Regions from separate parts of the Streptomyces sp. NPDC003035 genome, predicted to be linked through region 2. Evidence: riboswitches for the same ligand, from Rfam matches in the RefSeq annotation. Region 2 holds a riboswitch; the other holds the start of a gene.

Region 1 (15,435 bases), on a different contig from region 2:
CGTCGCTCCGGATCCACCGCCGCGCCGGTGAGCCCGGCCGCGAGCCACAGCGCGCCGTGTTCACCGCTGAAGGACAGGGCGCGGGCGGCGGTCGCCACCGGCGCCCGCCGCCCGCAGCGGCGCAGGGCGGCGAGGAGTCTTCGCTCGGCCCCGGCCCAGTCCCCGGCCCAGTCCGCGTATCGCATCTGGCTCCGCCTCCCCGGTGTTCGGTCAACCAGGGGTGACTCTGGCCCGGCGGGTCGGCGACCGCACGGCAATCTTTCCTGACACTCGTTTAATCACCCATTTCGACGAACCAGGCGCAAAGCAGGCATACAGCACATGGCGGGCGATACGGTCGCCTCCATGGCTGCCGAGACCCACTCCCCCCTCGCACCCCTCACCGGCTGGGGCCGCACCGCGCCCACCCTCGCGCGCGTGCACCGCCCCCGTACGTACGAGGAGGCGTCCGAAGCGGTCCGCGCGTGCGGTGCGCGCGGATCCATCGCCCGCGGTCTCGGCCGTGCCTACGGCGACGCCGCCCAGAACGCCGGCGGCTCGGTCCTCGACATGACCGGACTCGACCGCGTCCGCTCGATCGACGCCACCGCGGGCGTCGTCGTCTGCGACGCCGGGGTGAGCCTGCACCGGCTGATGGAGGTGCTGCTCCCGCTGGGCTGGTTCGTCCCCGTCACCCCCGGGACCCGTTACGTCACCGTCGGCGGAGCGATCGGCGCCGACATCCACGGGAAGAACCACCATGTCTCCGGCTCCTTCACCCGCCATGTGACCTCCCTCGAACTCCTCACCGCCGACGGGGAGATCCGTACCGTCGCCGCCGGCACCGACCTCTTCGACGCCACCGCCGGCGGCATGGGCCTGACCGGTGTGATCCTCTCCGCGACCCTCCGGCTCCTGCCCGTCGAGACCTCGCTGATGTCCGTGGACACCGAACGCGCCACCGACCTCGACGACCTGATGGCCCGTCTCACCGCCACCGACCACCGCTACCGCTACTCGGTCGCCTGGATCGACCTCCTCGCCCGCGGCGCGGCCACCGGCCGGTCCGTCCTCACGCGCGGCGACCACGCCCCGTACGACGCGATCCCCGTCCGGGACCGCCGCGCCCGCCGCGCGCCCCTCGCCTTCCGCCCCGGGCGGCTGCCGGCCGCACCCGCGCTCGTTCCCGAGGGGCTGCTCGGGCGCACCACGGTCGGCCTGTTCAACGAGATCTGGTACCGCAGGGCGCCCCGCCGCCGCACCGGCGAACTCCAGCGGATCTCCACCTTCTTCCACCCCTTGGACGGTGTCCCGCACTGGAACCGGATCTACGGGCGCGGTGGCTTCGTCCAGTACCAGTTCGTCGTCGGATACGGGCAGGAGGAGACCCTGCGCAGGGTCGTGAAGCGGATCGCGCGGCGCGGCTGCCCGTCGTTCCTCGCCGTACTGAAGCGCTTCGGCGAGGAAGACCCGGGCTGGCTCTCCTTCCCCGTGCCCGGCTGGACGCTCGCGCTCGACATTCCGGCCGGTCTCTCCGGACTCGGCGCGTTCCTCGACGAGCTGGACGAGGAGGTGGTGGGCGCGGGCGGCCGGGTCTACCTCGCGAAGGACTCCCGGCTACGGCCCGAACTGCTGCACGCCATGTATCCGCGGCTCGCCGACTTCCAGGCGCTGCGCGCCGTGCTCGACCCGCGGTCCGTCTTCACCTCCGACCTCTCCCGTCGTCTCGCCCTCTGATTGCTCGCTCGATTGCTCGCTGAGGAGTTTGATCGTCATGAAGGACGCCTTCGGAACCCCGCAGTCCCTGCTTCTGCTCGGCGGCACCTCCGAGATCGGGCTCGCCACCGCCCGCCGGCTGATCGCCCGCCGCACCCGTACGGTCTGGCTCGCCGGGCGGCCCTCCCCCGCCCTGACCGCCGCCGCCGACTCGCTGCGGGCGCTGGGAGCGGAGGTGCACACCGTCCCGTTCGACGCCCTCGACACCGAGTCGCACACGGAGCACCTCGGGAAGATCTTCACCGAGGGCGACATCGACATGGTGCTGCTCGCCTTCGGGATCCTCGGCGACCAGGCGCACGACGAGGCCGCTCCGCTCGCCGCCGTCCGGGTCGCGCAGACCAACTACACGGGGGCCGTCTCCGCCGGGCTCGTCTGCGCGGCGGCGCTGCAGGCGCAGGGGCACGGCTCGCTGGTGGTGCTCTCCTCCGTGGCCGGAGAGCGCGCCCGCCGCGCCAACTTCATCTACGGCTCCTCAAAGGCCGGTCTCGACGCATTCGCGCAGGGGCTCGGGGACGCGCTGCACGGGACGGGGGTGCACGTGATGGTCGTGCGGCCCGGGTTCGTACGGTCGCGGATGACGGCCGGTCTCGAGGAGGCCCCGCTGGCGACCACGCCGGAGGACGTCGCGCGGGCGATCGAACTGGGACTGCGGCGCCGCTCGGAGACGGTGTGGGTGCCGGGGGCGCTGCGCATGGTGATGTCGGCGCTCCGACACGTACCGAGGCCGGTGTTCCGACGCCTTCCGCTGTGATCCCGGGCCGGCGGATCCCCGGCCGGCCGGGCCGAGACCCGGAGGGCGGTCAGCCGGTGGTCGGGGTGGGCGTGTCGACCGGGGCGCCCTGGGACGGGACCGTGGAGACGGGGCGGCCGTCGCCGAACTCGTACGTGTGCAGCTTGCGCCACACCCCGTCCGGTCCCTGCTCGTAGAGCGCGAAGGACGAGCAGGTCCAGGCCGCCTCGAAGTCGGCCAGCTCCTCGTACGCCCGGTCCATCGCCTCCTCGGAGATGCCGTGCGCCACCGTGACGTGCGGGTGGTACGGGAACTGCAGCTCGCGCACGAGCGGCCCGGACTCGTCCCGCACCCGCTCCTGGAGCCAGGCGCAGGCGGAGACGCCCTCGGCGAGGCGGACGTACACGACCGGCGACAGCGGGCGGAACGTTCCGGTTCCGCTCAGACGGACCGGGAAGGGGCGGACGCCGGCCGCGACCTCGGCGAGATGCGCCCGGATCGCGGGCAGCCGCTCCTCGTCGACCTCCGTCGGCGGGACGAGGGTGACGTGCGTGGGGATGCCGTGCGCGGCGGGATCCCCGAAGCCCGCGCGCCGCTCCTGGAGCAGGCTGCCGTAGGGCTCCGGGACCGCGATCGAAACGCCGAGCGTTACGGTCCCCACGTCGTTCTCCTCCGTCGTTGTCTTCAGGATGGTTCTCGGGATTTTGGGTGGTGCAGCCGCCAGTGTGCGGCCTGCACCGCCCTTGAGGCCAGGGTCCTCGGACTCAGTGCTTGGCGGGCAGGAAGCCCACCCTCTCGTACGTCTGCGCCAGGGTCTCCGCGGCGACCGCGCGGGCCTTCTCCGCTCCCTTGGCCAGGAGGGAGTCCAGCGTCTCCGGGTCGTCCAGGTATTCCTGCGTACGGGTCCGGAACGGCGTGACGAAGTCCACCATGACCTCGGCCAGGTCGGTCTTCAGCGCGCCGTACATCTTGCCCTCGTAGCTCTTCTCCAGGTCGGCGACGGCCGTCCCGGTGAGCGTGGACATGATGGTGAGCAGGTTGGAGACGCCCGCCTTGTTCACGGGGTCGAAGCGGATGACCGTGTCCGTGTCGGTGACCGCGCTCTTGACCTTCTTCGCCGTCGCCTTCGGCTCGTCGAGCAGGTTGATCAGACCCTTGGGCGTGGACGCCGACTTGCTCATCTTGATCGTCGGGTCCTGGAGGTCGTAGATCTTCCCGGTCTCCTTGACGATGTACGGCTCCGGGACGGTGAACGTCTCGCCGAAGCGGCCGTTGAACCGCTCCGCGAGGTCGCGGGTCAGCTCGATGTGCTGGCGCTGGTCCTCACCGACCGGAACGTGGTTCGCCTGGTAGAGCAGGATGTCGGCGACCTGGAGGATCGGGTACGTGAAGAGGCCGACGGTGGCGCGGTCGGCGCCCTGCTTCGCGGACTTGTCCTTGAACTGGGTCATGCGGGAGGCCTCGCCGAAGCCGGTCAGGCAGTTCATGACCCAGCCGAGCTGCGCGTGCTCGGGGACGTGGCTCTGGACGAAGAGGGTGCAGCGGTCCGGGTGGAGGCCGGAGGCGAGCAGCTGGGCGACGGCGAGCCGGGTGTTGGCGCGCAGCTCGGCGGGGTCCTGGGGAACCGTGATGGCGTGCAGGTCCACGACCATGTAGAAGGCGTCGTGGGTCTCCTGCAGCGCGACGTACTGACGGATCGCACCGAGGTAGTTGCCGAGGTGGAACGAGCCCGCGGTGGGCTGGATGCCGGAGAGTGCGCGAGGACGATCAGAGGCCATGTTCCTCATTCTCTCAGGTGTGGGAACCGATCCCGGACTGCCGGTGTATCAAGAGTGTGAGGACGCGGGAGGGGGGCCTGATCGTCGACGAAGGGGCCGTGATCGCACGGGTGCGCGCCGGGGAGGCGGAGGCGTACGCGGCGCTGGTCCGCGCGCACACGGCGGTCGCGCTGCGGGCGGCGGTGGCGTGCGGAGCGGGTGCGGAGGCCGAGGACGTGGTGCAGCAGGCCTTCTTCAAGGCGTACCGGTCGCTGGGGCGGTTCCAGGAGGGCGCCGCGTTCCGGCCGTGGCTGCTGCGGATCGTGGTCAATGAGACGAGGAACACAGTGCGCTCGGCGGGTCGGCAGCGGGCCGTCGCGGGGCGGGAGGCGGAGCTGCTGGGGAGCGAGCCGCTGATACCGGACGGGGCCGATCCGGCGGTGGCGGTGGAGGAGGACGAGCGGCGGCGCCGGCTGCTGGCGGCGCTGGACGGGCTCGGTGAGGACCATCGGCAGGTGGTGATCCACCGCTATCTGCTGGAGCTGGACGAGACGGAGACGGCCGAGGCGCTCGGCTGGCCGCGGGGGACGGTGAAGTCCCGGCTGAGCCGGGCGCTGAAGAAGCTCGGTCTGGCGCTGACAGGGGAAGGAGGTGACGAGCATGACGGACGACGGGCTCCCGGATGAGCTGCGTGACCTCGGACGGCATCTGCGGGTGCCGGACGTGGACGGCGAGACCATGGCCGAGCGGGTGCTCGCTCAGCTCCTGGCGGAGCGTGTGCCGGTGCCGGTCCCCCGGCGACGGCGCTGGGCGTGGGTGCGCGAGCGATGGCGGGCGCTGGTGGCGAGCCTGACCGGGGTGCTGATCGTCCTGGTGCTCACGCCTCCCGTGCGGGCGACGGTGGCGGACTGGTTCGGCTTCGGTGGGGTGGAGGTGCGGTACGACCCCGGGGCGCATCCCGTCCCAGGTGCGGCGGTGCCGGGGTGCCCGGACCCGGTGCCCCTGGAGGAGGCCGCTCGGAGGGCCGGCTTCGCGCCGCTGATACCGAGCGCGCTCGGCCCGCCGGACGCGGTCTCGGTGACCGGCTCGGCCGAGCGGGGGCGGGCGGTGATCGCCCTGTGCTGGCGCGACGGGGCGAACACGGTCCGGCTGGACGAGTTCCCGGCCCGCCTGGACATCGGCTTCGCCAAGCAGGTCACGACGCACCCGGAGTGGGTCGATCTGCCGGACGGCGCGCAGGGCTACTGGTTCGCCGCCCCGCATCTGCTGACGTTTCCGATGACGGACGCGACCGGCTCGGTGTGGACCCATGAGGTCCGCACGGCGGGCCCGACGCTCCTCTGGACGAGGAGCGGGGGCGCGCTCACCTTCCGGCTGGAAGGCATACCGGACCGGGAGCGGGCCCGCCGGACGGCCGAGTCGGTCGGCTGACCGACCTGGCTCGGCCGGACCCGTCGGACGGGTCCGGCCGAGCCGGGCCGAGCCGGGCCGAGCCGGGCCGGGCCGAGTGGGGCGAGCCGAGTCGGGCCGGGTCGGGCCTGGCCGAGTGGGGCGAGCCGAGTCGGGCCGGGTCGGGCCTGGTCGAGTCGAGTCGAGTCGGCCGAGCCTGCGGGGACCTGCCCGGGATCGGACGGGCTGGGCCTGCCCGGGACCGGGACTGTGCCCGGTCCTGCCGGGACCTGCCCGGGACCTGGAGTGTGGCGGTCCCGGCCGGTACCGGGACTGTGCCGGTCCTGGCCGGTCCCGGCCGGTACCGGGACTGTGCCGGTCTTAGCCGGGCCTGGCCGCGACCGGGCCCGGGCGAAGCGGGTCGGTCGGATCAGGCCGGGAGGCCCGGTGCCGGGAAGGCCGCCATCAGGTCCGCGACCTCCGCGCGGATCGTGAGAAGCGCGTCCTCGTCGCCCGAGCCCGCCGCCGCGACACCGCGGTCGATCCATTCGGCGACCTGCGCCATCTGTTCCGTACCGAGACCGCGGGAGGTGAGGGAGGGGGTGCCGATGCGGACGCCGGACGGATCGAAGGGCTTCCGGGGGTCGTAGGGGACGGTGTTGTAGTTGACGACGATCCCGGCCCGGTCGAGGGCCTTCGCGGCCACCTTGCCCGGGACTTCCTTCGGGGTGAGGTCCATCAGGATCAGGTGGTTGTCGGTGCCGCCGGAGACCAGATCGAAGCCGCGGGCGATCAGCGCTTCGGCGAGGGCCTTGGCGTTGGCGACGACCGCGTGGGCGTAGTCGCGGAAGGAGGGCTGGGCCGCCTCGCGGAGGGCGACGGCGATGGCGGCGGTGGTCTGGTTGTGCGGGCCGCCTTGGAGGCCGGGGAAGACGGCCTTGTCGAGGGCCTTGGCGTGTTCCTCGCGGGACATCAGCATCGCGCCGCGGGGGCCGCGCAGGGTCTTGTGGGTGGTGGTCGAGATGACGTCGACGTGCGGGACCGGGGAGGGGTGGGCGCCGCCGGCGATCAGGCCGGCGATGTGGGCGACGTCGGCGACGAGCACGGCCCCGCACTCGCGGGCGATCTCGCCGAAGGCGGCGAAGTCGATCGTGCGGGGCAGCGCGGTGCCGCCGCAGAAGATCACCTTGGGCCGCTCCTTGAGCGCCAGGTCGCGGACCTGGTCGAAGTCGATGAGCCCGCCGCCCTCGGAGACCGCGCCCTGACGTACGCCGTACTGCACGCCCCGGAACCACTTGCCGGTCGCGGAGACGCCCCAGCCGTGCGTGAGGTGGCCGCCCATCGGCAGGGCCATGCCCATCACGGTGTCACCGGGTTCGGCGAAGGCGAGGTAGACCGCGAGGTTGGCCGGGGAGCCGGAGTAGGGCTGCACATTGGCGTGGTCGACGCCGAAGAGGGCCTTGGCGCGCTCGATGGCGAGGGTCTCGACCTGGTCGATGTTCTGCTGGCCCTCGTAGTACCGACGGCCGGGGTAGCCCTCGCTGTACTTGTTCTGCAGGACGGTGCCGGAGGCTTCGAGGACGGCGTGGGACACGTAGTTCTCACTGGGAATCAGCCGCAGGGTCTCGGCCTGCAGCCGCTCCTCGGCGACGACGAGCGCGGCGAGTTCGGGGTCCGTGGCGGTGAGAGCGGGATGGGGAGTTTCGTTCATGGCGTTCCTCCGGGCGTTGCGGCGGATCGTCCCGGGGCAGGTGCGCACGGGATCTGTCGTGGTTCCCTGGTGCCCAGGCGGGCGGCACCGCGTGTGTCTGCCGCGCGCGGCTCCCCCGGGGTCACTTCCCCGTACGCCAGTCGCCGCGCGTGTTTCCAGCCTAGCGGGCGCGCCGTCACCCAGGTTTCTTCGTGCGGCATCCGAGCGACGATAGAAAAAGGGGCCACACCCGCCCCTGGCCGCAGGACGAACGGAGACCCCGTGTCGAGAACGCAAGACGCGATCGCTTCCGCGGAGGCGCACAGCGCTCACAACTACCACCCCCTGCCCCTCGTCGTCGCCTCGGCGGACGGGGCATGGATGACCGATGTCGAGGGCCGCCGCTACCTCGACATGCTCGCCGGGTACTCGGCCCTCAACTTCGGGCACGGCAACCGACGGCTGATCGACGCTGCTCGGGCGCAGCTGGAGCGGGTGACGCTCACGTCGAGGGCGTTCCACCACGACCGGTTCGCGGAGTTCTGCACGCAGCTCGCGGAGCTGTGCGGCAAGGAGATGGTCCTGCCGATGAACACGGGCGCGGAGGCGGTCGAGACGGCCGTGAAGACCGCGCGGAAGTGGGGGTACGAGGTCAAGGGCGTGCCGGACGGACACGCGAAGATCGTGGTCGCGGCGAACAACTTCCACGGCCGGACGACGACGATCGTCAGCTTCTCCACGGACCACGAGGCGCGGGACCATTACGGCCCGTACACCCCGGGGTTCGAGATCGTCCCGTACGGGGATCTGACGGCGTTGGACGCCGCGGTCACCGCGCACACCGTGGCGGTGCTCCTGGAGCCGATCCAGGGCGAGGCGGGGGTCCTGGTGCCTCCCGCCGGATATCTGCGCGGAGTGCGGGAGTTGACCCGCGAGCGGAACGTGCTGTTCATGGCGGACGAGATCCAGTCGGGCCTCGGCCGGACCGGGCGGACGTTCGCGTGCGAGCACGAGGGCGTGGTGCCGGACGTGTACGTCCTGGGCAAGGCGCTGGGCGGTGGTGTCGTCCCCGTCTCGGCGGTGGTCGCCGACCGTGACGTGCTCGGTGTGTTCCGGCCCGGTGAGCACGGGTCGACGTTCGGCGGGAACCCGCTGGCGTGCGCGGTGGCGCTGGAGGTGATCGCGATGCTGCGGACCGGGGAGTACCAGCAGCGGGCGACCGAGTTGGGCGAGCATCTGCACGCCGAGCTGGGGCTGCTGGTGGGCGCGGGCGCCGTCGAGGCGGTGCGCGGGCGCGGGCTGTGGGCCGGGGTGGACATCGTCCCGTCCCGGGGTACGGGCCGGGAGATCTCGGAGAAGCTGATGGACCGGGGGGTGCTGGTGAAGGACACGCACGGCTCGACGATCCGGATCGCGCCGCCGCTGGTGATCAGCAAGGAGGATCTGGACTGGGGTCTGGAGCAGCTGCGGGCGGTCCTGTCGGACTGAGTTCCACGTCGGACAGAGTTCCGCCGGACTGAGTTCCACGTCGGACTGGCCGGGTCCGCCGGAGAGGACGGTGAGCGAGGGGAGGGAGGCGCGGGCGGAGGTAACTCGGGGCATTGACACGGCAGTTGGTCTAGGCCAATGATGCCGCCATGTCGAGACCCCGTCCGCGCCGCGCCCTGCGTGGCGCACTCGCCGCCCTCGTCCCGTTCGCGCTGCTCGGGGCGTTCGGTGGACCCGCGCACGCCGCTCCCGGGGCGGCCTGGCCCGAGCCCGTGCCCGTCGTCTCCCACATCCGGACCGACGATCCGGTCGTCTTCGTCACCATCGACGACGGCTGGTTCCACGACCCCGCCGCCGCCGAGCTCCTGCTCGACCGGCGGGTGCCCGCCTCGCTCTTCCTGCTCCCGGGCGCCTACGCGTACGACTCCGGCTACTTCCACACCCTGCTCGACCAGGGCCGTTCCCGCGTCGAGAACCACACCGTCGGCCACCCCGACCTGACCACCCTCGACGCGGCCGGCCAGAAGGCGGAGGTCTGCGGGGCGCGCGAGCGGCACCTCGCGGAGTTCGGTGACGGGCCACGGCTGCTGCGCCCGCCCTACGGGACGTACGACGAGACCACCCGGACCACCGCCCGCGCCTGCGGGGCGAAGGCCCTGGTGACCTGGACGTACGACTTCACCACCTGGGGGCAGTGGACTCCGCCGACCCCGCGGCTCAAGGCGGGCGACATCATCCTGCTGCACTTCAACGAGACCCTGGAGCAGGACCTCACCCGCGCCCTGGCCGCCGCCGAGGCCGCCGGCCTGAAGCCCGCGCCCCTCCGGGAGTACGTACCGGAGTAGCGGTCAGAGGATGACGTGCGGCAGGAAGCGGGCGTACTCGTCCGTGATCAGGCCCGCCGACTCCCGGATGCCGAGCCCCGCCGCCTCGTCCTCGACGACCCACGCGCCGAGCACCACCCGGTTGCCCTCGAAGTCCGGCAGCGGGGCCAGCTCCTGATAGCAGCAGGGCTCCTCCCGGACGACGGCCGGGGCGCCCGGTTCGTGGACCGTGACGCCCGCGCCCTCGCGGCCGAGGAGCGGCTTGGCGACGTAACCACCGCTCGCGGCCAGCTCGCGCGGGCCGTCGAGGTACGCCGGCAGCAGGTTCGGGTGGCCGGGGTAGAGCTCCCAGAGGATCGCGAGGAGCGCCTTGTTGGAGAGCAGCATCTTCCAGGCGGGCTCGATCCAGCAGGTCGTGCCCGTACCGCCGCCGTTGTCGAGGGTGTCCAGGACGTACGGGCCGAAGCGGTCGGTGGCCAGCCACTCCCACGGGTAGAGCTTGAAGCAGCTGCGGATGAACCGCAGCCGGTCGTCCACGAACCGCCCCGAAAGGCGGTCCCAGCCGATCTGTTCGACCGACAGCGCCTCCGTGTCGAGCCCGGCCTGCTGGGCCGTCTCGCGCAGATACGCGACCGTCATCAGGTCCTCGCCGAGCTCGTCGCCGTCGGAGTGGACGAAGTGCACGGGGCCGGGCGGCAGCAGCGCGGCCTGCCGCTTCCAGGCGTCGACGAGCCGCTCGTGCAGCGAGTTCCACTGGTCGGCGCCGGGGAAGCGCTCCTCCATCCAGAACCACTGCGGGCTGGCGGCCTCGACCAGGGAGGTGGGGGTGTCGGCGTTGTACTCCAGCATCTTGGCCGGGCCCGTACCGTCGTAACGCAGGTCGAAGCGGCCGTAGAGGGAGGGTAGTTCGGCCCGGCGGCGCCAGGACTCGGCGACGCGGGCGACGAGCCGGGGATCGGTCAGGCCGAGATCGGCGAAGCGGTCCTGGTCGACGATGTGCGCGGCCGCCGCCAGACACATGGCGTGCAGTTCCTCGACGACCTCTTCCAGGGCCTCGACCTCGGGCAGGGTGAAGGAGTAGTACGCGCTCTCGTCCCAGTACGGGCGCAGGGAGCCGTCGGGATAGCGGGTGAGGGGGTAGACGAGCCCCTGCTCCTCCACCGTCCGCTGCCAGTCGGGCCGGGGTTCGATCGTGTGCCGCCGCATGTCGTACGGTCCGTCCGCTCAGCCGCCGCCGGAACCGGAGCAGCCGAAACCGCCGGTGTCGACGGCCGTCTTGTCGAAGCTGCCGCCGCTGACCTTGTTGTCGGCCACCCGGCCGCCGTAGTAGTACGAACCGCGGGTCGAGCTGCCGCTGCCGCTCTCGCATTCGTAGCTCGGCAGCTTCTCGCGGGTCAGCGGGTCGACACACCGCCTGTCCGGCTCGGAGCCGCAGGACGTGATCGTCGCCGCGAGCACCCCCATACCGCCGAGCACGACCGTGCTCGACCTCAGCCTGCGCATGTCAGTCCTCCCCATCCCGTGGTCGCGACCGCACAGTTTAGGCCGGTGGCCGAGCACCCCCGCACTAGAGTCACTTTGTGCTCTTCGGTTTGATTTGTGCGCTGGGATCCTCGCTCTGCTTCGGTACGGCGTCGGTGTTGCAGGCGCTCGGTGCGCGGGCGGCGAGGCCCGGGACGGGCGGCGGGGTCGATGTGGCCCTGCTCTGGGGCGCGCTGCGGCAGTGGCGGTACCTCGCCGGACTCTCCCTGGACGGGATCGGTTTCGGGCTGCAGGTCGTCGCCCTGCTCACCCTGCCGATCTACACGGTCGGCGCGGCGCTCGCCGCCAGTCTGGCGGTCACCGCCGTGGTCTGCTCGTGGCTGCTGAAGGTCCGGCTCACCCGGATGGAGTGGGCGGCGGTGGCCGTGGTCTGCGGCGGTCTTGCGATGCTGGCCTTCGCCTCGGGGACGGAGGGGGAGGGCCATGGCTCGCCGGCCCTGCGCTGGGCGATGCTGGCGACCGCCTTCGGGGTCCTCGGGATCGGGGTGGTGGCGGGGCGGCTGCCGAACCGGCCCCGGGCGCTGGTGCTGGGACTCGGGGCCGGGTTCGGCTTCGGGGTGGTGGAGGTGGCGGTCCGGCTGATCGACGGCCCCGACCTGGCCAATCCCGCCTGGTACGCGCTGCTCGTCGGCGGCGCCGCGGCGTACCTGCTGCTGACCTCGGCGCTCCAGCGGGGTTCGGTGACGACGGCGACGGCCGGCGCGGTCCTCGGCGAGACGATCGGCCCGGCGCTCGTCGGCGTGGTCTGGCTCGGCGACCGTACGCGCGAGGGCCTGGCGTGGGCGGCGATCCTCGGCTTCACGATCGCGGTGGCCGGTGCGTTGGTCCTGGCCCGCTTCGGGGAGCCGCCGGCACCGGCGGTGGGCGCCCTGGAGGAAGCGGAGGCCGAAGCGCGGGGCCGTAGGGAGCCGGGGACGTAGGAGGCCGGGGGCGCAGGGAGTCGGGGACGTAAGAGGCCGGGGACGTAGGGAGCCGGGGGCGTAGGCCGGCCGCATGGCCGTGCGCACGGGGCCGCCATCACCGCCGCACGCACGGCGTCTACGGCAGCACCCGGCACAGCGCGGCCAGCGCGCCCGCCCAACCGCTGTCCGAAGGTGTCGCGTAGCCGACCACCAGGCCGTCCTGGGTCGTCGGTACGTCGGGGTGGCGGAAGCGGTTGAGGCCGAGGAGCGCCAGGCCCTGCCAGGCGGCGGAGCGCAGGACCGCGGGCTCGAGGCCCGGCGGGAGTTCCAGGACCGCGTGGAGGCCGGCCGCGATGCCGCTCACCCGGGTCTCCGGGGAGTGCGCGGCCACCGCCGCCACCAGTGCGTCACGGCGCCGCCGGTAGCGCAGCCGCATCGCCCGGACATGCCGGTCGTACGCGCCCGAGGCGAGGAACTCCGCGAAGGTCAGCTGCTCCAGCGAGCTGGACACCCAGTCCACCCGGCCCTTCGCCGCCACCACCTCGTCGACCAGGCCGTCCGGCAGCACCATCCATGCCAGCCGCAGCCCGGGCGCAAGGGACTTGCTGGAGGTGCCCATGTAGACGACCCGCTCGGGATCGAGGCCCTGGAGCGCGCCCACGGGCTGGCGGTCGTAACGGAACTCGCCGTCGTAGTCGTCCTCCAGGATCAGGCCGCCCGAGGCCCGCGCCCAGTCGATCGCCGCGACCCGCCGGTCCGGATGGAGCGCGCCGCCGAGCGGGAACTGGTGGGCCGCCGTCATCAGCGCGGCGCCGACGCCCTTCATGGCGGTCAGCTCCTCGGTCCTGGTGCCGAGTTCGTCGTACGGAAGGGCGGGCAGCCGCAGTCCCGCGCGGGTCAGCAGGTCCCAGTGGGCGTCGAGCCCGTACGACTCGACCGCCACCTCCCGCACGCGGCGGGCACGCAGGACCTGGCCCATCAGCATCAGCCCGTGCACGAACCCGGAGCAGATCACGATCCGCTCCGGCCGGGCGTGGACGCCCCGGGCCCGGGCGAGGTACTCGGCGAGCACGGTGCGCAGTTCTATCCGGCCACGCGGATCGCCGTAGCCGAACGCCTCGTGGGGCGCGGCCGTCAGCGCGCGCCGGGACGCCTTGAGCCATTCGGCGCGCGGGAAGGACGCGAGGTCCGGCACACCCGGCTTCAGGTCGTACGTCGGCCGGGCGGTGTCCCGCCGCGCCGTCACCGGGGGCCGCGTCCCCGCCGCCCCGGCCGCCCCCGCCGTCCCGCCCGTCCGGCGCGGCACGGCGCGCTGGGCGACCCGCGTCCCGGAACCCTGCCGAGCGGTCAGCCAGCCCTCGGCGACCAGCTCGGCGTACGCGTCGGCGACGGTGTTGCGGGCCACGCCCAGGTCCGCCGCGAGCGAGCGGGAGGACGGCAGCCGTACGCCCGCCTCCAGACGCCCGCTGCGCACGGCCTCCCGCAGGGCGTCCATCAGCCCGGTACGCAGGCCGGTTCCCCGTAGCTCCAGATGGAGGTCGGCCCCGAAAGTGGCCCAGTCATTCGCCATGCGAATGGACCATACTCCTGCGCCATCGCGCCCGGTACGGTGACGACCATGACGACCACGACCACGATCACGACGACGACGCCGGCGACCGACGCCAAGACCGCGTACGCCCACGAGCACGGCCCCCGCCTCGCCTTCGCCGAGCAGGTCCCGGAGTTCTACAAGGCGATGATCCGCCTGGAGCAGGCCGCGGCGAAGGACGTCGACCCCACCCTCTACGAGCTGATCAAGATCCGCGCCTCCCAGCTCAACAAGTGCGCCTTCTGCCTCGACATGCACACCAAGGACGCGCTGGCGGCCGGTGAGTCGGTCGAGCGGATCGTCCAGTTGTCGGCCTGGGAGGAGTCGCGGCACTTCTACACCGAGCGCGAGCTGGCCGCGCTCGCCCTGACCGAGGCCGTCACCGTCCTCACCGACGGCTTCGTCCCGGACGAGGTGTACGCGAAGGCGGCGGCCCACTTCGACGAGACCGAACTCGCCCGGATCATCGGCGCGATCACGGTCATCAACGCCTGGAACCGGATCGCCGTCTCCACCCGGATGACGCCCGGCCACTACACCCCCGGGATGTACAAGAAGTGAGCCCCGCCGCCACCGCGGAGGCCCTTCGCGCCCTGCATTCCGGCCGCGCCGCGGGCGATCCGCTGGTCGTGCCGGGACCGTGGGACGCGGCGAGCGCCCGCGTCTTCGAGGAGGCGGGCTTCCCGACGCTCGCGACACCGAGCGCGGGGATCGCCGCCTCGCTGGGGTACGAGGACGGCTCGACCCCGCCCGAGGAGATGTTCGCGGCCGTGGCGAGGATCGTGCGGACCGTCGCCGTACCCGTCACGGCCGATCTGGAGGACGGCTACGGCCTGGCTCCGAAGGAGCTCGTGGAGCGCGTCCTGGAGACCGGGGCGGTCGGCGTGAACCTGGAGGACTCCGACCGGTCCCGTGGGCTCAAGGACCCGCGGGAGCAGGCCGCCCGGCTCGCGGAGGTACGGGCGGAGGCCGGGCCGCGGCTGTTCGTGAACGCGCGCGTGGACACGTATCTGCGCGGCGTGGACGATCCGGCCGCGGCGATCGAGCGGGCGAGGCTCTACGCGGCGGCCGGCGCGGACTGCGTCTATCCGATCAAGGCGCCCGCATCGCATCTTCCGCGGCTGCGCGCCGCGGTCGACGCCCCGCTCAACACCCTCGCCCTGCCCGGCGGGCCGTCGCTCGCCGAGCTCGGACGGCTGGGCGCGACCCGGATCACCTTCGGCCACGGGCTGTTGCTGCGTTCGCTGAAGGGTGTCGCGGAGGTGGCGGACGAACTGGCCCGGGAGTCGGGCCGGTTCAGTGGGCGCCGGGCTTGAAGAAGTCGAGCGCACTGATGGGCACGAATGACCAGGGGCTCCGTCCCCGACCGTGGACGGCCGGGGACGGAGCCCTTGTTCAGCTGCTCAGCTGCTCAGGTGTTCAGGTGTTCAGGTGCGTGGGACTCAGATGAGGCCCAGCTCGCGCACGGCGTCGCGCTCTTCGGCCAGCTCCTGGACCGAGGCGTCGATACGGGCGCGGGAGAACTCGTTGATGTCCAGGCCCTGGACGATCTCGTACGTGCCGTCCTTGCAGGTGACGGGGAACGAGGAGATCAGGCCCTGCGGGACGCCGTAGGAGCCGTCCGACGGGATGCCCATGGAGGTCCAGTCGCCCGCGGCGGTGCCGTTGACCCAGGTGTGGACGTGGTCGATGGCGGCGTTGGCGGCGGAGGCGGCCGAGGACGCGCCACGGGCCTCGATGATCGCGGCGCCGCGCTTGGCGACG
Region 2 (15,435 bases):
CCGGCATGGCAGAACGCGCCGAGGGGGCTGGACCTGGCGGCGTTGCCGACGGCCGCGTCACCGCCCAGGGGGACGACCCTCGCGACCCCTACGACGGCGTCCGTCGCGCGCTCGCCGAGCTGCGCGGTTATCTGGAGGACGCTCCGCCGGTGGGCCGTGTGCGGTCCAGCTTCGCCGCCGGCGGGGCGCGGATGCTGCGGGCCGACGGCCCCGGCTGGTCGCTGGTCGCGCGGACCGACGACATGGCCTTCGTCCTCCTGGACGACGAACCCCACGAGGTCCTCCCCGTGGCACGCGGCCCGAAGCTGCCGGGCCTTCTGAAGGCCCTGGACGCGATGGCGGTACGTCCCTCCTGACGTCCCGTAGCACCTGACCCCGCCGGCCGCGGCCCCACATGGGCCAAGGGCCCGAGGTGTGGCCCCGGACCATGGCCGCACGGGAAGGGCGCGCCGCACGATGTGGCGGCGCACCCTCGTCCCGCCGTCCCGCCGGAGGCCGTCCATGCCGTCCCCACGCCTGAACCGAGGCGTCCCGCTGCTCGCCGCACTCCTCACCGCCCTGACCGTCGCCGGTCCCGCCGCGCCGGCAGGGGCCGCCGGGGAGCCGTCCGGCCCTCCGCCCACCTGCGCGGAGCACCACCGGATCCACGTCCTGGGCGCCGAGCACCGGCGGACGGCCTGCCTGGGGGATCTGACGACGGCCGGCCTGGCCGGTACCCCGTACACCGACATGGCCGATCAGGCGGGCCTCTCCGCGCAGGGCAGCAAAAATCCCTCCGGCGTCCCCGGCATCCAGATCGACGGCTACTTCCCCGACGACTCGCGGCTCAACGCGACACACGGCTGGGCCCACGACGCGCAGTTCGTGATCAGGCTCCCCGAGAACTGGAACGGCGGGCTCGTCGTGACCGGCGCCCCCGGCACCCGGCGCCAGTACTCCACCGACACGCTCATCTCCGACCACGTACTGGCCCAGGGCTTCGCCTACGCCGCCACCGACAAGGGCAACACCGGACCGGACTTCTTCACGGACGGGCGTCGGCCGGGCGACGCGGTCGCCGAGTGGAACGACCGGGTGACCGAGCTGACGAAGGCCGCGAAGAAGGTGGTACGGCAGCGCTACGGCCGGGCGCCCCACCGCACGTACATGACAGGCATCTCCAACGCCGGCTATCTGACCCGCTGGCAGCTGGAGAACCGCCCGGAGCTGTACGACGGCGGGGTCGACTGGGAGGGCGTGCTCTGGACGACTCGCGGCCCCAACCTGCTGACGAGTCTTCCGGTCACCGTGGCCCGCGCCCTCGGCCGGGCCTCCGACCAGGACATGATCGACGCCGGTTTCGCCCCCGGTTCGCGCTTCCTGTGGCCGTACCACGAGAAGGCGTACTGGGGCCTGACGCAGAAGGTCTTCCGGGCCGAGTTCGATCCGTCGTACGACCCCGGGTGCCCGGGCGCCACGGCGGGTTCGACGATCGAGCAGATCCTCTCCCCGTGCGTCTCCGACGCCTCGTACGACTACGCCTCCCGCCCCGCGTCCGTGCGCCGGGCCGTCGCCAAGGTCGCGCTGACCGGGCGCATCGGCAAGCCGCTGATCACCCTGCACGGCGATCTGGACACCTTGCTGCCCATCGCGACCGACTCCGACGTATACGCGGGGATGGTCGAGGCGCGGGGCCGGGCCGGGCTGCACCGGTACTACACGGTCCAGGACGGCACCCACGCGGACGGCCTGTACGACACCTATCCGGACCGGTTGCGTCCGATCCTGCCCTGCTACCGCTCGGCGTTCACGGCGCTCAGGGAGTGGGTCGAGGCGGGCACGGCTCCGCCCGCGGACCGTACGATCGCACGGCCGGCGAGCGGTGACGTGGTCAACTCCTGCGCGCTGGCGGCCCCGTAAGGGACCGGAACGGGGACGGAGCTCAGACCATCTCCAGAGGGCGGTGCGGCTCGGCCGGCAGCTCGACCCGGATCGGGTCGCCGGGCCGCACCTCTCCGCCGGTCAGCACGATGCTCATGATCCCGGCCTTCCGGACGACCTGTCCGTTCTCGTCCCGGCGGAGGACCTGCTTGAGCAGGCCGTGCCGGTAGGCGTCGATCTGGGCGCAGGGGTTGCGCAGGCCCGTGACCTCGACGACGGCCTCGGCGCCGAGGTGCAGCCGGGTGCCGGTCGGCAGGCCGAGGAGGTCGATGCCCCGCGTGGTGATGTTCTCTCCGAGAGCGCCCGGTGCGACCTCGAACCCGGCCCCGGCGACCTCGTCGAGGAGTTCCGCGTGGATCAGGTGCACCTGACGCAGGTTCGGCACGGTCGGGTCCTTGGCCACGCGGGAACGGTGCTTGACCGTGACGCCGGCGTGCACGTCCCCCTCCACTCCGAGACCGGCGAGCAGCGTGATGCTGTCCCGGTTCGGCTTGGTGAACGAGTAGACGCCGTTGCTGCTGACCGTCGTGACGGTAGCGCCGCTGCTCATGAGGTGAGCTCCTCTTCCCGATCCGATGATCACATGCGGGTGATCATCGTCGAGCCTACGCCAGACGCTCCCCGAGCGGTGGAGGTCAGCGGTGGAGCTCCTTGCGGGAGATCCGGCGTACGCGGCGCCGCTGGCCCGGGTCGAGGGCCAGGTAGGCGACGGCTGGTACGCCGAGCACCACCAGCAGGGACATCCAGAATCCGATGAGGGGCATGAGGAGGAGGCCGACGGCCACTCCCCCGATCACGATCTTCGTCCGTGTCGACATGTCCGACGCCTCCTTGTCACGCTGCCGAGCGCAGCGGCTCCCCGACCTCGTGCAGATGTCCGAGCGCCTGTCGGTAGGACTCGACGAAACCGGTCTCTGTGTAGGGGATACCCACCGTACGGCAGTGCGCACGCACGGCGGGCTGGGCGAGTCGCAGATGGGGCCTCGGCATGCTCGGGAAGAGGTGGTGCTCGATCTGGTAGTTCAGACCGCCGAGGAACCAGTCCGTCAGGGCCCCGCCCCGGATGTTGCGCGAGGTGAGCACCTGGCGGCGCAGATGGCCCCAGCTGTCACCGTCCGGATGGTCGTCGGGCATTTCCATGCCCTTGTGGTTGGGGGCGAAGGCCAGGCCGAGGTGCAGTCCGAGGAGCATCTGGTGGATCAGGGCGAAGACGAGGGCCTGGCCGACGGTGAGGGTGGTGAGCAGCAGGGTCGCGCACCCGGCGACGTGGGCGAGGAGCAGCGCGCCTTCGACGAGCCGCTCGCGCCGGGTCCTGTACGGACCGTCCGTGGAGAACAGCGCCTGGAATCCGTACACCTTGAGCGCGATGCCCTCGAGGGTGGTCAACGGGAAGAACAACCAGGCCTGGTGGCGGGTGAGCCAGCCGCGGAAGCCGGCCCGTCCGGTGGTCTGGGCTTGCGCGAAGACGAGGATGTCGGCCGCGACGTCCGGGTCCTTGTCGAGGTGGTTGGGGTTGGCGTGATGGCGGTTGTGCTTGTCGTTCCACCACTCCTGGCTCATGCCCAGCAGGAGGTTGGCATGGACCAGCTGGATGAGCCGGTTGCGGCGCCGGTCGGCGCAGATCTGGGCGTGCCCGGCGTCGTGACCCACGAAGGCGGCCCGGGCGGAGAGCAGGGCGAGCGGGACGGCCAGCGGCAGGGCCCACCAGGAGGGGCCGAGCAGGACCAGGCTCGCGACGACGGCGGCGAGTCCGAGGAAGTTGACGGCGATGCCGCGGGCGTACCACCCGGTCCTGCGTTCCAGCAGCCCCTGCTCCCTGATGGTGCGCAGCAACGGGGTGAACTCGCCGGCGCCGCCCCTTCTGGTGGCGGTGCCCCGATCGGGCGCCGTGAGCGTTGCTGTGGCCTGGGGCATGGCGGTCTCCGGTGTCCGTGGGCGGGGGCCCGGGCGCGGGCCGCCCGGACTCCCTCGAACGTACGGATCGCAGGTCGTCCGCAGGAATGACGGCATCCCCCGGGGTTCCAGGGGGATTGCCGGGGGACGGGGGTGGGGTTGGCTCCACCCTCCGGGTCCGGACCCGCCCCGGCGTGAGCGGGCGACGTGAGCCAGATCACGGCGGTTCCGTTCACGGGCGACCGGTCGGTTCGAGTACCCTCGGCCGCTCGACCCCGGTAGTCAAATTTGAGGAATGTGTTGTCGCCGTCCCGGAGACTCGATGAACTCGCCCGCTGCTCCGCCGTGTTCCTGCCCGCCGATCCGCCCCGCGCCGGCCGGATCGCCTTCCTGTCCCCGGACGCGACGTCTCCGTCGGCCACCGACGAACTGACGACGACAACCGCTACGACGACCGCTACGGCGACGGGGCTGACGGCGGTCGCCGACGCGCTGACGGAAGCGATGGGGGTGACGGCGGTCGCCGAGGAACTGACGGTCGTGACGGCCGTCGCCGACGGCGTCCGTCCGCACTCCGTTCCCGCCCTCCTCCTTCCGGTACGGGACGCCCTGCCGGCCCTCACCCGCGCCCGCTTCTCCGGCGCGGCCTCGCCCGCGGCCGCCTTCTGGGGGGCCGCCGCCCTCTTCGGCCTGCACCTCGCGGCCAAGGGGCTCTTCCTGCCCGGCCTCACGCCCACCGACCGGGACGCGTGGCGGGCCGGTCCCCTCGGCCCGGAAGAGCTGGCCGAGCTACGGGCGCTCGCCGCCTCGATGCCGCCCACCGCCCACTCCGTACCGCTGTCCCACTCCGTACCTCTGTCCCACTCCGTACCGCTGTCCGGCTCCCGCCCACTCTCCGACTCCGGCCCGCTGCTGCTCCCCGAGCCCGAGGGGCTGCTGCGCGCCTTCGTGGACGCGGTCGCGGACGGGCTGCCGCGCACGCCGGCCGCACCGCTCGCCGCCGGCGGGCCCGCGTTCGCGGCCGACGAACCGCAGGTGCTGCCCGCGCAGCGGGCATGGGCCGCGGACGTGGCGGCCGGCCATGACGCGGGCGTACGGCTCTCGCTGCGCCTCGAACTGCCGGGCCTGGGTGAGCAGGAGGCTCCGGCCTTCCGGGCCGTCCTGCAGATCCACAGCGTCGCCGACCCGGCGCTGGTCGCGGACGCGGCGGAGGTCTGGGCCGGATCCGGTCCGGCCGGCGGAGCGTTCGGGCCCCGGGCCCGGATGGACGCCCTCCTCGCGCTGCGCCGCGCCGCCCGCGCCTGGGCGCCGCTGGCTCCGCTGCTCTCGGCTGCCGTCCCGGACGCCGTCGAGCTGGCGGACGAGGAGGTCACCGATCTGCTGGGGCCGGCGGCTCGGGCACTCGCCGCGACGGGCGTCCAGATCCACTGGCCGCGCGACCTGGCACACCGGCTCAGTGTGCGCGCGGTGATCGGCCCGCCGGACGGCGATCCCTCCGCGACCGGGCGACCGGGCCCCGAGGCCCCGCACACCGCCGGCGCCGGCGTCGGCGCCGGCGTCGGCGCCGGCGTCGGCGTCGCGGACGACCCCGGCAGCGGCCCCGTCGGTCACCGCTCCTCCGCGCTCCCCTCCTTCCTGTCCGCCGACGCCCTCCTCGCCTTCAACTGGCGTTTCGCGATCGGTGACCAGGAGCTCAGCCGTGCCGAACTCGACCAGCTCGCCGAGGCCGGTCGCCCGGTGGTCCGGCTGCGCGACCAGTGGGTACTGGTCGATCCGGCCGAGGTGCGCCGCGCCCGCGCCTCGCACGACCGCAAGGTCACGCCCGTGGACGCGCTCGGCGCCGTGCTCACCGGTACGACCGAGGCCGACGGCCGACGGGTCGAGGTCCAGGCGACCGGCTGGCTGGAGCAGTTGCGCGCCCGTCTCGCCGACCCGGAGGGCGGACCGCAGGAGGTCGCCCAGCCTGCCGCGCTCGCCGCGACGCTCCGCGACTACCAGCTGCGCGGCCTCAACTGGCTGCACCGGATGACCTCCCTCGGCCTCGGCGGCTGTCTCGCCGACGACATGGGCCTGGGCAAGACGATCACGCTCATCGCGCTGCATCTGCACCGGCAGAGCGAGCCCGCCGCCGCAGGTCCCACGCTCGTCGTGTGTCCGACCTCGCTCATGGGCAACTGGCAGCGGGAGATCGAGAAGTTCGCGCCCGGCACGCCCGTGCGCCGCTTCCACGGCCCGTCCCGCAGCCTGGAGGGCCTGGCCGACGGCGAGTTCGTCCTGACGACGTACGGCACCATGCGGCTGGACACCGAAGCGCTGGCCGGAACGCCCTGGGGCATGGTCGTCGCCGACGAGGCCCAGCACGTCAAGAACCCGTACTCGGCCACCGCCAAACAGCTGCGCACCATCGGGGCCAAGGCGCGCGTCGCCCTGTCCGGCACTCCCGTCGAGAACAACCTCTCCGAGCTGTGGGCGATCCTCGACTGGACGACGCCCGGCCTCCTCGGCCGGCTCGGCACCTTCCGATCCCGCTACGCCTCGGCCGTCGAGGGCGGCGAGGACCCGGCCGCCGCCGAACGGCTCGCCGCGCTGGTCCGTCCGTTCCTCCTGCGACGCCGTAAGTCGGACCCCGGGATCGCCCCCGAGCTGCCACCGAAGACCGAGACCGACCGGGCCGTCTCCCTGACGAAGGAACAGGCGGGTCTCTACGAGGCGGTGGTGCGGGAGACCCTCGCGGCCATCGCCGAGGCCGACGGCATGGAACGGCGCGGTCTGGTGGTGAAGCTGCTGACCGGACTCAAGCAGATCTGCAACCATCCCGCCCAGTACCTGAAGGAGGAGCGGCCGCGCATCGACGGCCGTTCGGGGAAGCTGGAGCTCCTGGACGAGCTCCTCGACACGATCCTCGCCGAGGACGCGAGCGTGCTGGTCTTCACGCAGTACGTGCAGATGGCACGGCTGCTCGAACGGCATCTGGCGGCGCGGGGCGTACGGACGCAGTTCCTGCACGGGGGCACGCCCGTCGCCGAGCGCGAGGCGATGGTCGCGCGCTTCCAGGACGGCGAGGTCCCCGTCTTCCTCCTGTCGCTGAAGGCGGCGGGCACCGGGCTCAACCTCACCCGGGCCGGGCATGTCGTGCACTACGACCGCTGGTGGAACCCGGCGGTGGAGGCCCAGGCCACCGACCGCGCGTACCGCATCGGGCAGACCCAGCCGGTGCAGGTCCACCGGCTGATCGCCGAGGGGACGATCGAGGACCGGATCGCGGAGATGCTGCTGCGCAAGCGGGCGCTGGCCGACTCCGTGCTCGGCTCGGGCGAGGCGGCGCTGACCGAACTGACGGATGCCGAGCTGGCGGATCTGGTCCAGCTGCGAGGGGACGGACGATGAGCGGGTACGACGGGATGCACGACGCCGAGCGGACCTTCGCGGCGCTGCCGCCGGCCCAGGGGTCCGGTTTCGCCCGCACGTGGTGGGGCCGGGCCTGGCTCAAGGCGCTCGAGGACACGGCTCTCGACGGCGAACAGCTGAAGAAGGGGCGTAAGCACGCCCGTGGGGGTGCGGTGGGCGCGGTCTCCGTGCGCCCCGGGCGGATCACGGCGGTCGTACGGGACGGCGACGGCACGTCGTACCGCAGTGACGTGCTCCTGCAGGAGCTGTCGGAGGACGAGTGGGACCGGCTCCTCGACCTCGCGGTGGAGAGCGCGGGCCACATCGCGGCCCTGCTCGACCACGAGATGCCGCCGCACCTGGTGGAGGACGCGGCGGCGGCCGGGCTGGAACTGCTGCCCGGCATCGGTGATCTGGATCCGGAGTGCGGCTGCGAGGCGTGGGACCACTGCCCGCACACGGCGGCCCTCTGCTACCAGGTGGCGCGGCTGCTCGACGAGGATCCGTTCGTGCTGCTGCTGATGCGGGGGCGCGGCGAGCGCGGGCTCCTGGACGAGCTGCAGAAGCGCAGCGCCGCGCGGGCGGCTCCGACGAGCCCGGGCTCGACCCCTGGCTCGGCCTCGGCCTCGACCTCGGAGAATGCGGAGAGGGCGGTCGATGCGCAGGCGGCGGCCGGGGGCGTATCGGCCGAGGAGGCGTTCGCCGCGCGGAACATCCTGCCTCCGCTGCCGGCCCCGCCGGTGCTCCCTCCGGCGCCGGGCACGCCGCCGTCCCTGGACACCGAGACGGACCCTGCGCCCGGCCTCGACCCGGTGGCGCTGGAGTTCCTGGCGGCGGACGCGGCCGGGCGGGCCCACCGGCTGCTGGCCGAGGCGCTCGCCCCGGGACATGAACGCGCGGCGGTGGAACCGTCCCTGGCGGTCGGGCAGGACGCGGTGCGACTGGCCGCCGCCGAATCCGTCCCGCCGGGGATCGCGACCCGGCTCGCCGACGGGTCCGGTCGTCGGCGGGCGGATCTGGACCTGGCCACGCGCGCGTGGCGGTTCGGGGGCGCGGCCGCCCTGTCCGTACTGGAGGAGGAGTGGACGCCGGGACCCGAGGCGCTGGCCCGGGCGAAGACGCTGCTCGCGGAGGCCTGGGAGGACGCCGACCGTCCGGTGCTGCGGCCGGCGGGGGCGGCGCGCTGGACGGTGGTCGGCGCGGAGGCGCAGCTGCGGCTGGGCGAGGACGGCCGCTGGTGGCCCTACCGCAGGGAGCGCGGCCACTGGGTCCCGGCCGGCCCGGCGGACCAGGATCCGGCCGCCGCGCTCGCGGGTCTGTCGCTGGGCGACGGCTGAGGCGCGGGCTGAGCGTCAGCCGGATGCGCCGGCCGGATGCCTCACCCGATGCGCCGGCCGATGCGTCACCGGAGCGGCGCGGTGAGCTTGCGGGCCGCGCCGCCCGCGCCTCCGTCCGGCGTGTGCGCGGCGAGACTGCAGGCCACGGTGTCGGAGCCGAGGAGGTAGCCGCTGCGGTACGGGTACTGGACGAAGGTGGTCCAGCGCGTACCGTACGGCTGCTCCGCGGCCTTGCGGCGCAGCGGCTCCCGGCAGAGCGCCGCGGCCCCGTCGCGTACGTCCCGGTCGGTGCGGTGGTCGCCGGTGAGCCGGACCACGGCGACGAGTTGGGCGTCGTGCGGCTGGCCGCAGCGGCGCCGCACGACGGTGCCCGGCGCCTCCCGGTCGATGTCGAAGCACTCCCCCGGCCCGAGCCGCTGATAGGGCACGGGGACGGACGGGCCGGGCGCGGACGGGCCGGGCGCGGAGGGGCCGGGCCCGGTGGCGACGGACGACGACGGGCGGGATGAGCCGGGGCCCTGTGAGGTGGAGGCCGGTGAGGTGGAGGCCGGTGAGGTGGAGGCCGGTGAGGTGGAGGCCGGTGAGGTGGAGGCCGGTGAGGTGGAGGCCGGTGCCCCGGAGGCCCGCGAGCCGGTGCGGGGAGCGGGCCCGTCCGTGGGCGACCCGCCCTGGGGTGCGAGCTCCCGGCTCCCGCCCTGGGCGGTCCGGGCTGACGTACGATCCGTCGGCTCCGCCGAGAACCGGCCCGCTCCCCCGCCGGCGTGGCAGCTCGCGGCCACGAGACCCGCCACCACGAGCAGGACGGGCAGCACGAAGTACCGGAGCGGCGACAACAGGTCGGCGGAGAGCGTGGACATGCCGACCAGGGTCACTCACCGGCCGTCAGCTGCCGCGGTTCGAGAACAAGTTGCAGCACACCTTGTACCGAACTGTGATCAAACCCGTTCGCCCACGGCTCGTACGCGGCCCCCACCCCCGTGCTACAGCCCGAGCTGACGCTCCGCCCCCTCGACGGTCTGCGCGAGGAGCACGGCGATGGTCATCGGACCCACGCCACCGGGTACGGGCGTGATCAGCGAGGCCCGCTCGGCGGCGGTCTCGAAGTCGACGTCACCGACGTTGCCGGGGTTGTAGCCGGCGTCGATCACGACCGCGCCGGGCTTGATGTCCTCGCCCTTGATGAAGCGGGGCCGGCCCACGGCCGCCACGAGGATGTCGGCCTCGGCCACGATGGAGGAGAGCTCGGTGGTGCGCGAGTGGCAGTACGTGACGGTGGCATCGCGTCCGAGCAGCAGCAGGCCGGCCGGCTTGCCGAGGATCGCGGAGCGGCCGACGACGACGGCGCGCTTGCCGCTGGGCTCGACGTCGTACGCGTCGAGCAGGCGCATGATGCCGCCGGGCGTGCAGGAGACGAAGCCGGGAAGGCCGAAGCCCATGGCGGCGAAGGAGGCCATGGTGACACCGTCGACGTCCTTCTCCGGGGCGATCGCCTCGAAGGCGGCGCGCTCGTCGATGTGCGGTCCGACGGGGTGCTGGAGCAGGATGCCGTGGACCTCGGGGTCCTCGGAGAGCGCGGTGATCGCGGCGACGAGCTCCTCGGTGGTCGTCGCGGCGGGCAGCTCCACGTGCCGGGAACGGATTCCGGCCTTCGCGCAGCGGTTCTGCTTCATCTTCACGTACGTGACGGAGGCCGGGTCCGAGCCGACGAGCACCGTGGCGAGACAGGGCGTGACGCCGGTGCGGCGGGTGATCTCGGCGGCGCGGGCCGCGGTCTCCTCGACCGTGCGGCGGGCGAGCGCGGTGCCGTCCATGAGGGAAGCGGTGCTGGTGGACATGGGCCACTCCTGGGCGTCGTGAAGGACAGGTGATCGCCCAGGCGCACGGCAGTGACGGGTCCACGCGGGTGCGTGGAGTCCGCCGGGCCGCTCCCCGGTGGTGATCCACCTCAAGCGCCAGTCACGGCCCGAGCTCCACTCTACGTGAGGACCTCGTGAGGACCTGGGGGCGGCATGGGGCGGCATCCGGACAGGGCGCCATGCCGCGCTGTCCGGACGCTTGTGGGCGGCCTGCGCGCGGACGACGATGACCACGAACGGAACGGTGGACCTCGACGTGGAGGCCGAGTTGAGCGATGCGTGGGTGACCTCGGAGCCGGACCCGGGAGCGCTGCGGCGGGCGCACGACGCCTTCACCGGTGGGGGCCGGATGCCGCTCCCTCCGGTCCGTCCGCTGGTCGCCGACTCCTGGCGGCGCTCGGCCCGGGCCCGGGTGAGCCCGGACGGCGCGGCCTGTGTGGAGCTGGCCGACGAGGAGCTCGCCGGGCATCGCGAGGAGCATCCGCTGTCGGCCGCCATGCCGGTGATCCGGGAGCTGATGGGCACGTACGCGACCGATGGCGAGCATCTCCTCGCGGTCTGCGACGCGGCGGGGCGGATGCTGTGGGTGGAGGGCCACCCAGGGACGTTGCGGCGGGCCCGCGCGATGAACTTCGTCGCCGGGGCCCGCTGGTCGGAGTCGGTGGCCGGGACGAACGCGCCGGGGACCGCGATCGCCGTGGACCGACCGGTGCAGGTGTTCAGCGCCGAGCACTTCCAGCGGCCCGTGCAGGCCTGGACCTGCGCGGCCGCCCCCGTGCACGATCCGCACACCGGACGCCTGCTCGGTGCGGTCGACATCACCGGCGGGGACCGGCTCGCCCATCCGCACAGCCTGGCGTTCGTGCAGGCGGTGGCGCGGGCGGCCGAGTCCCACCTGGCCCTGCTCGCGCCCCCGCCGGCCGCGGACCGGGTACGCCTGACCGCGCTCGGCCGGGACGAGGCGCTGATCGGCGTGGCCGGCCGCCGGCTGCAGCTGAGCCGCCGACACAGCGAGATCCTGGTCCTCCTGACCCACCGCCCCGACGGAGTGAGCGGCGACGAACTCCTGACGCTGCTGTACGAGGACGAGTCGGTCACCCCCGTCACGCTGCGGGCCGAACTGTCCCGGCTGCGCGGGCTGCTCGGCGGGGAACTGGTGCGCTCGCGCCCGTACCGGCTCGACGCGGTGGTGGACGCGGACTTCGGCACGGTGGACCGGCGGCTCGGTTCGGGCGCGCTGTCGGCGGCGCTCGGCGCGTACGCGGGGCCGCTCCTTCCCGGTTCGCGCGCGCCGGGGGTCGTACGGCTGCGTGAGCGGCTCTCGGACCGCCTGCGGGCGGCGCTGGTGGACCGGGGTGATCCGGGGCTGCTCGCGGACTGGACGTACAGCACCTGGGGCGAGGACGACGTGGAGATGTGGCGGGCGCTGTCCGAGGTGGTGCCGGCTTCCGGGCAGGCCCCCGTGCTGGCCCGGCTGCGGGCGCTGGACGCGGAACTGTCGGCGGGCGCAACGGCCTTGCAACGTAGGGCTCCGCAGACTCGGCGGTGAGCGCCGGCCAGGGACGGCCGGCGCGGTCCCGAGGGAGGCCATGTCCATGACCCGTTACGCCGCACCCGGTACCGAGGGCGCACTCCTGTCGTACCAGGCCCGCTACGACCACTGGATCGGCGGTGAGTACGTCGCCCCGGCCCGCGGGCAGTACTTCGAGAACCCGAGCCCCGTCGACGGCCGTCCCTTCACCGAGGTCGCCCGCGGCACGGCCGAGGACGTGGAGCGCGCCCTCGACGCGGCGCACGCCGCCGCGCCGGCCTGGGGCCGTACCGCGCCCGCCGAACGTGCCGGGGTCCTGCTGGGGATCGCGGCCCGGATGGAGGAGCATCTGGAGGCGCTGGCGGTCGCGGAGAGCTGGGAGAACGGCAAGCCGGTACGCGAGACCCTCGCCGCCGACATCCCGCTGGCGATCGACCACTTCCGCTACTTCGCGGGGGCGCTGCGCGGCCAGGAGGGCGCGCTGAGCGAGATCGACGACGACACCGTGGCGTACCACTTCCACGAGCCGCTGGGCGTGGTCGCGCAGATCATCCCCTGGAACTTCCCGATCCTGATGGCGGTCTGGAAGCTGGCCCCGGCGCTGGCCGCGGGCAACGCGGTGGTCCTCAAGCCGGCCGAACAGACGCCGGCGTCCGTGCACTTCTGGATGAGCCTGATCGCCGATCTGCTGCCGCCGGGCGTGGTGAACATCGTCAACGGCTTCGGCGCGGAGGCGGGCAAGCCGCTCGCGTCCTCGCCGCGCGTCGCGAAGATCGCCTTCACGGGCGAGACGACGACGGGCCGGCTGATCATGCAGTACGCCTCCGAGAACATCAAGCCGGTCACGCTGGAGCTGGGCGGCAAGTCTCCGAACATCTTCTTCGACGACGTGTGGGCGGCGGACGACGACTTCCGCGACAAGGCGCTCGAGGGTTTCACGATGTTCGCCCTCAACCAGGGCGAGGTCTGCACGTGCCCCTCCAGGGCGCTGATCCAGCGCGGCCACTACAGCGAGTTCCTGGAGGCCGCGGTCGCCCGCACGGAACAGATCGTCCCGGGCCACCCGCTGGACACGGCGACGATGATCGGCGCCCAGGCGTCCAACGACCAGCTCCAGAAGATCCTTTCGTACCTGGACATCGGCCTGCAGGAGGGTGCGAAGATCCTGACGGGCGGTCAGCGTATCGAGCCCGGGGGTGAGTTGGCGGGCGGATACTACGTCCAGCCGACGATCTTCGAGGGGGACAACCGCATGCGGATCTTCCAGGAGGAGATCTTCGGCCCGGTCGTCGCGGTGACGTCCTTCACCGACTTCGACGACGCGATCCGCACGGCGAACGACACCCTCTACGGCCTCGGCGCGGGCGTCTGGACCCGCGACGGCAACACGGCCTACCGCGCGGGCCGCGCGATCCAGGCGGGCCGCGTCTGGACGAACTGCTACCACGCGTACCCGGCACACGCGGCGTTCGGGGGCTACAAGCAGTCGGGCATCGGCCGCGAGACGCACAAGATGATGCTGGACCACTACCAGCAGACGAAGAACCTGCTGGTCTCGTACTCACCGAAGAAGCTCGGCTTCTTCTAGGGGCGGAAGAGGAGGCGCCTGACCTGGGCTTCTGCCCGTCAGGCGCCTTTCGGCCGCCTGATGCACCGCACCGTTTGGCTGGTGCGGCACTCCCGGTTTCCCGCACCCCCGTCCTGTTCCGCGAACCTCTCACCAATGCCCACCAAGATCCGCACGGCACACCCACCTGTGACGGATAGCATCACGTGCCCCTGCCGCCACCCATGCCCCTGGAGTACCGCATGAACCACACCTCCGGCTTCTCCCTCTCCCGCCGCGGACTCATACGCACGGGCGCCGGAGTCTCGCTCGCCGCGCTCGGACTGGGCGTCGGCGCGCAGACCGCCTCCGCCGCGGTGGCCACCACCAAGCGGTTCGACCTCACGCAGCCGTCGTACGACCTGTTCCGGTCCAAGGACACGCACGGTCCGCGGGTCCAGCAGAGCTTCGCCTTCGACTGGGTGAACAAGTTCCTGTTCGTGGCGACCAAGCGGAGCGGAAGCGAGGAGTCCGCCGGCGACCTGTGCATCAACAAGATGGACTTCGACGGGAACTACCTCTCGTACATGCACCTCAACGGCTTCGGCCACGGCGTCGCCTTCGCCGCGCTGCCGAGCGGTTCCGGCACCGAGCTGTGGATCGAGTGCGCCACGAACACCAACGGGTTCGGCACCGCGCTCACCCCCGTCCGTTACACCGCCGACACCACCCTGGGCTCGCCGGCTGCCTCGGCCGCCTACCGGCCGATCTCCGGGGCCCTCGAGTACACCTGCTCCGTCGACCCGGTCCACCAGCGCATGATCGTGCGCTACCACACCAGCGCCGGCAAGCGCATCGCCGTGTACCCGCTCTCCGACTTCGAGACGCGCAGCTTCGGATCTCCGCTGGTCGACTTCAAGCAGCCGACGATCTCCGGCACTGCGCAGGGGTACACCCTCTACGGCTCGTACATGTACTACCTGACGGGTGACCCCTACCCCGGCGACGGCACCCCCACCGGCGACGGCAACACCTACGTCACCAGCATCGACATCAACACGGGAACCGTGAAGCAGGGCCCCGTCCTCACCAAGGCCGGCTCCACCCTCCACTTCCGCGAGCCCCAGGGCCTGGCGATCTACCGCACCGACGCCGGCGAGGCCCGCCTCTTCATCGGCTTCGCCACCGGCGTGGAGGGCGACCGGCGCTCCAGCATCTTCTACAAGAACGCGCTGATCTGAGCCAAGTGCGCCCGGTGGCCGACCGTCGGCCGCCGGGCGCCGACGGCCACGACGTTCCTCCCCGGGTGGCGAACGGCTTGCGGCGGCGCCTGCCCCCGGCAGGGCGGGCGCCGCCGCTGGTCGGTTCAGCCGGGCCAGGTGCCGGTCAGGCGCCGGGTGGTCGCGGCGCCGGCTCGGTCGACGGCGGCCTTGACGACGGCGAAGATCGCACCTTGCAGGGCCGCGGCGATCAGGACCTCTTGCCAGGTCCGGTTCTCGTCGGTGGCGTCGGGGGCGTCGTCGTCGTGGCCGATCATCTTCCACGCCTGCTTGAAGGCCGCGCCGGCGATCATGCCGCTGGCGGCGCCGAGGGCCAGGCCGACCGGCTTGTAGGCGATCTTCGATGCCTTCATCGACGCCTCCGGCTACGGCGCAGCAGGAGGAAGGCGATGAACGCTGCGGCTGCGGCGAGCAGCGGGGCGCGGTTGGTCTTCGCCATGCTCACAGCTGTCTCGGCCTTCTCGCGGACCGGGTCGGGGGTCCTCTCGGCGGCGATGTGTCCGGCGCGTGCGGCGCTGTCGCGGACCTGGGCCGAGGCGTGAGCTGCCTTGTCGAGGACCGGGTCGGGAGTCTTGTCCTTGACCAGCTGAGTGGCCTGCGCTGCCTTCTCCCTGAGCTGGTCGGTGACGTGGGTGGCCTTCTCGGCGGCCTGTTCCTTGAGCTCGGCCGCCTTCTCCTTGGCCTG

Evidence for each region. Region 2 has a riboswitch for ZMP and ZTP ahead of ACFYV5_RS31995 (bifunctional 5,10-methylenetetrahydrofolate dehydrogenase/5,10-methenyltetrahydrofolate cyclohydrolase). Riboswitches for the same ligand answer to the same signal wherever they lie in the genome.
Region 1: another riboswitch for ZMP and ZTP. It lies ahead of glyA (serine hydroxymethyltransferase); the one in region 2 lies ahead of ACFYV5_RS31995 (bifunctional 5,10-methylenetetrahydrofolate dehydrogenase/5,10-methenyltetrahydrofolate cyclohydrolase).

The regions. Positions count from the first base shown of each region.
Region 1 is NZ_JBIAPJ010000010.1:1,158-16,592, reverse strand. Features, by position in the region: partial or broken gene ACFYV5_RS28935 (phosphatase PAP2 family protein) at 1-185, opposite strand, end outside; gene ACFYV5_RS28930 (FAD-binding protein) at 346-1,716, shown strand; gene ACFYV5_RS28925 (decaprenylphospho-beta-D-erythro-pentofuranosid-2-ulose 2-reductase) at 1,754-2,509, shown strand; gene ACFYV5_RS28920 (2'-5' RNA ligase family protein) at 2,559-3,149, opposite strand; gene trpS (tryptophan--tRNA ligase) at 3,253-4,266, opposite strand; gene ACFYV5_RS28910 (RNA polymerase sigma factor) at 4,323-4,931, shown strand; gene ACFYV5_RS28905 (hypothetical protein) at 4,906-5,676, shown strand; gene glyA (serine hydroxymethyltransferase) at 6,065-7,345, opposite strand; ZMP/ZTP riboswitch at 7,410-7,499, opposite strand; gene rocD (ornithine--oxo-acid transaminase) at 7,607-8,812, shown strand; gene ACFYV5_RS28890 (polysaccharide deacetylase family protein) at 8,962-9,657, shown strand; gene ACFYV5_RS28885 (glutathionylspermidine synthase family protein) at 9,661-10,842, opposite strand; gene ACFYV5_RS28880 (hypothetical protein) at 10,861-11,139, opposite strand; gene ACFYV5_RS28875 (hypothetical protein) at 11,229-12,098, shown strand; gene ACFYV5_RS28870 (PLP-dependent aminotransferase family protein) at 12,217-13,650, opposite strand; gene ACFYV5_RS28865 (carboxymuconolactone decarboxylase family protein) at 13,699-14,232, shown strand; gene ACFYV5_RS28860 (isocitrate lyase/phosphoenolpyruvate mutase family protein) at 14,229-14,987, shown strand; gene ACFYV5_RS28855 (malate dehydrogenase) at 15,114-15,435, opposite strand, start outside.
Region 2 is NZ_JBIAPJ010000012.1:126,442-141,876, forward strand. Features, by position in the region: gene ACFYV5_RS31955 (hypothetical protein) at 1-356, shown strand, start outside; gene ACFYV5_RS31960 (tannase/feruloyl esterase family alpha/beta hydrolase) at 502-1,899, shown strand; gene ACFYV5_RS31965 (MOSC domain-containing protein) at 1,922-2,470, opposite strand; gene ACFYV5_RS31970 (hypothetical protein) at 2,556-2,738, opposite strand; gene ACFYV5_RS31975 (fatty acid desaturase family protein) at 2,755-3,834, opposite strand; gene ACFYV5_RS31980 (DEAD/DEAH box helicase) at 4,111-7,200, shown strand; gene ACFYV5_RS31985 (SWF or SNF family helicase) at 7,197-8,537, shown strand; gene ACFYV5_RS31990 (hypothetical protein) at 8,603-9,394, opposite strand; gene ACFYV5_RS31995 (bifunctional 5,10-methylenetetrahydrofolate dehydrogenase/5,10-methenyltetrahydrofolate cyclohydrolase) at 9,518-10,372, opposite strand; ZMP/ZTP riboswitch at 10,401-10,507, opposite strand; gene ACFYV5_RS32000 (GAF domain-containing protein) at 10,620-11,942, shown strand; gene ACFYV5_RS32005 (aldehyde dehydrogenase family protein) at 11,989-13,512, shown strand; gene ACFYV5_RS32010 (teichoic acid biosynthesis protein C) at 13,734-14,711, shown strand; gene ACFYV5_RS32015 (DUF4235 domain-containing protein) at 14,837-15,103, opposite strand; gene ACFYV5_RS32020 (DUF3618 domain-containing protein) at 15,100-15,435, opposite strand, start outside.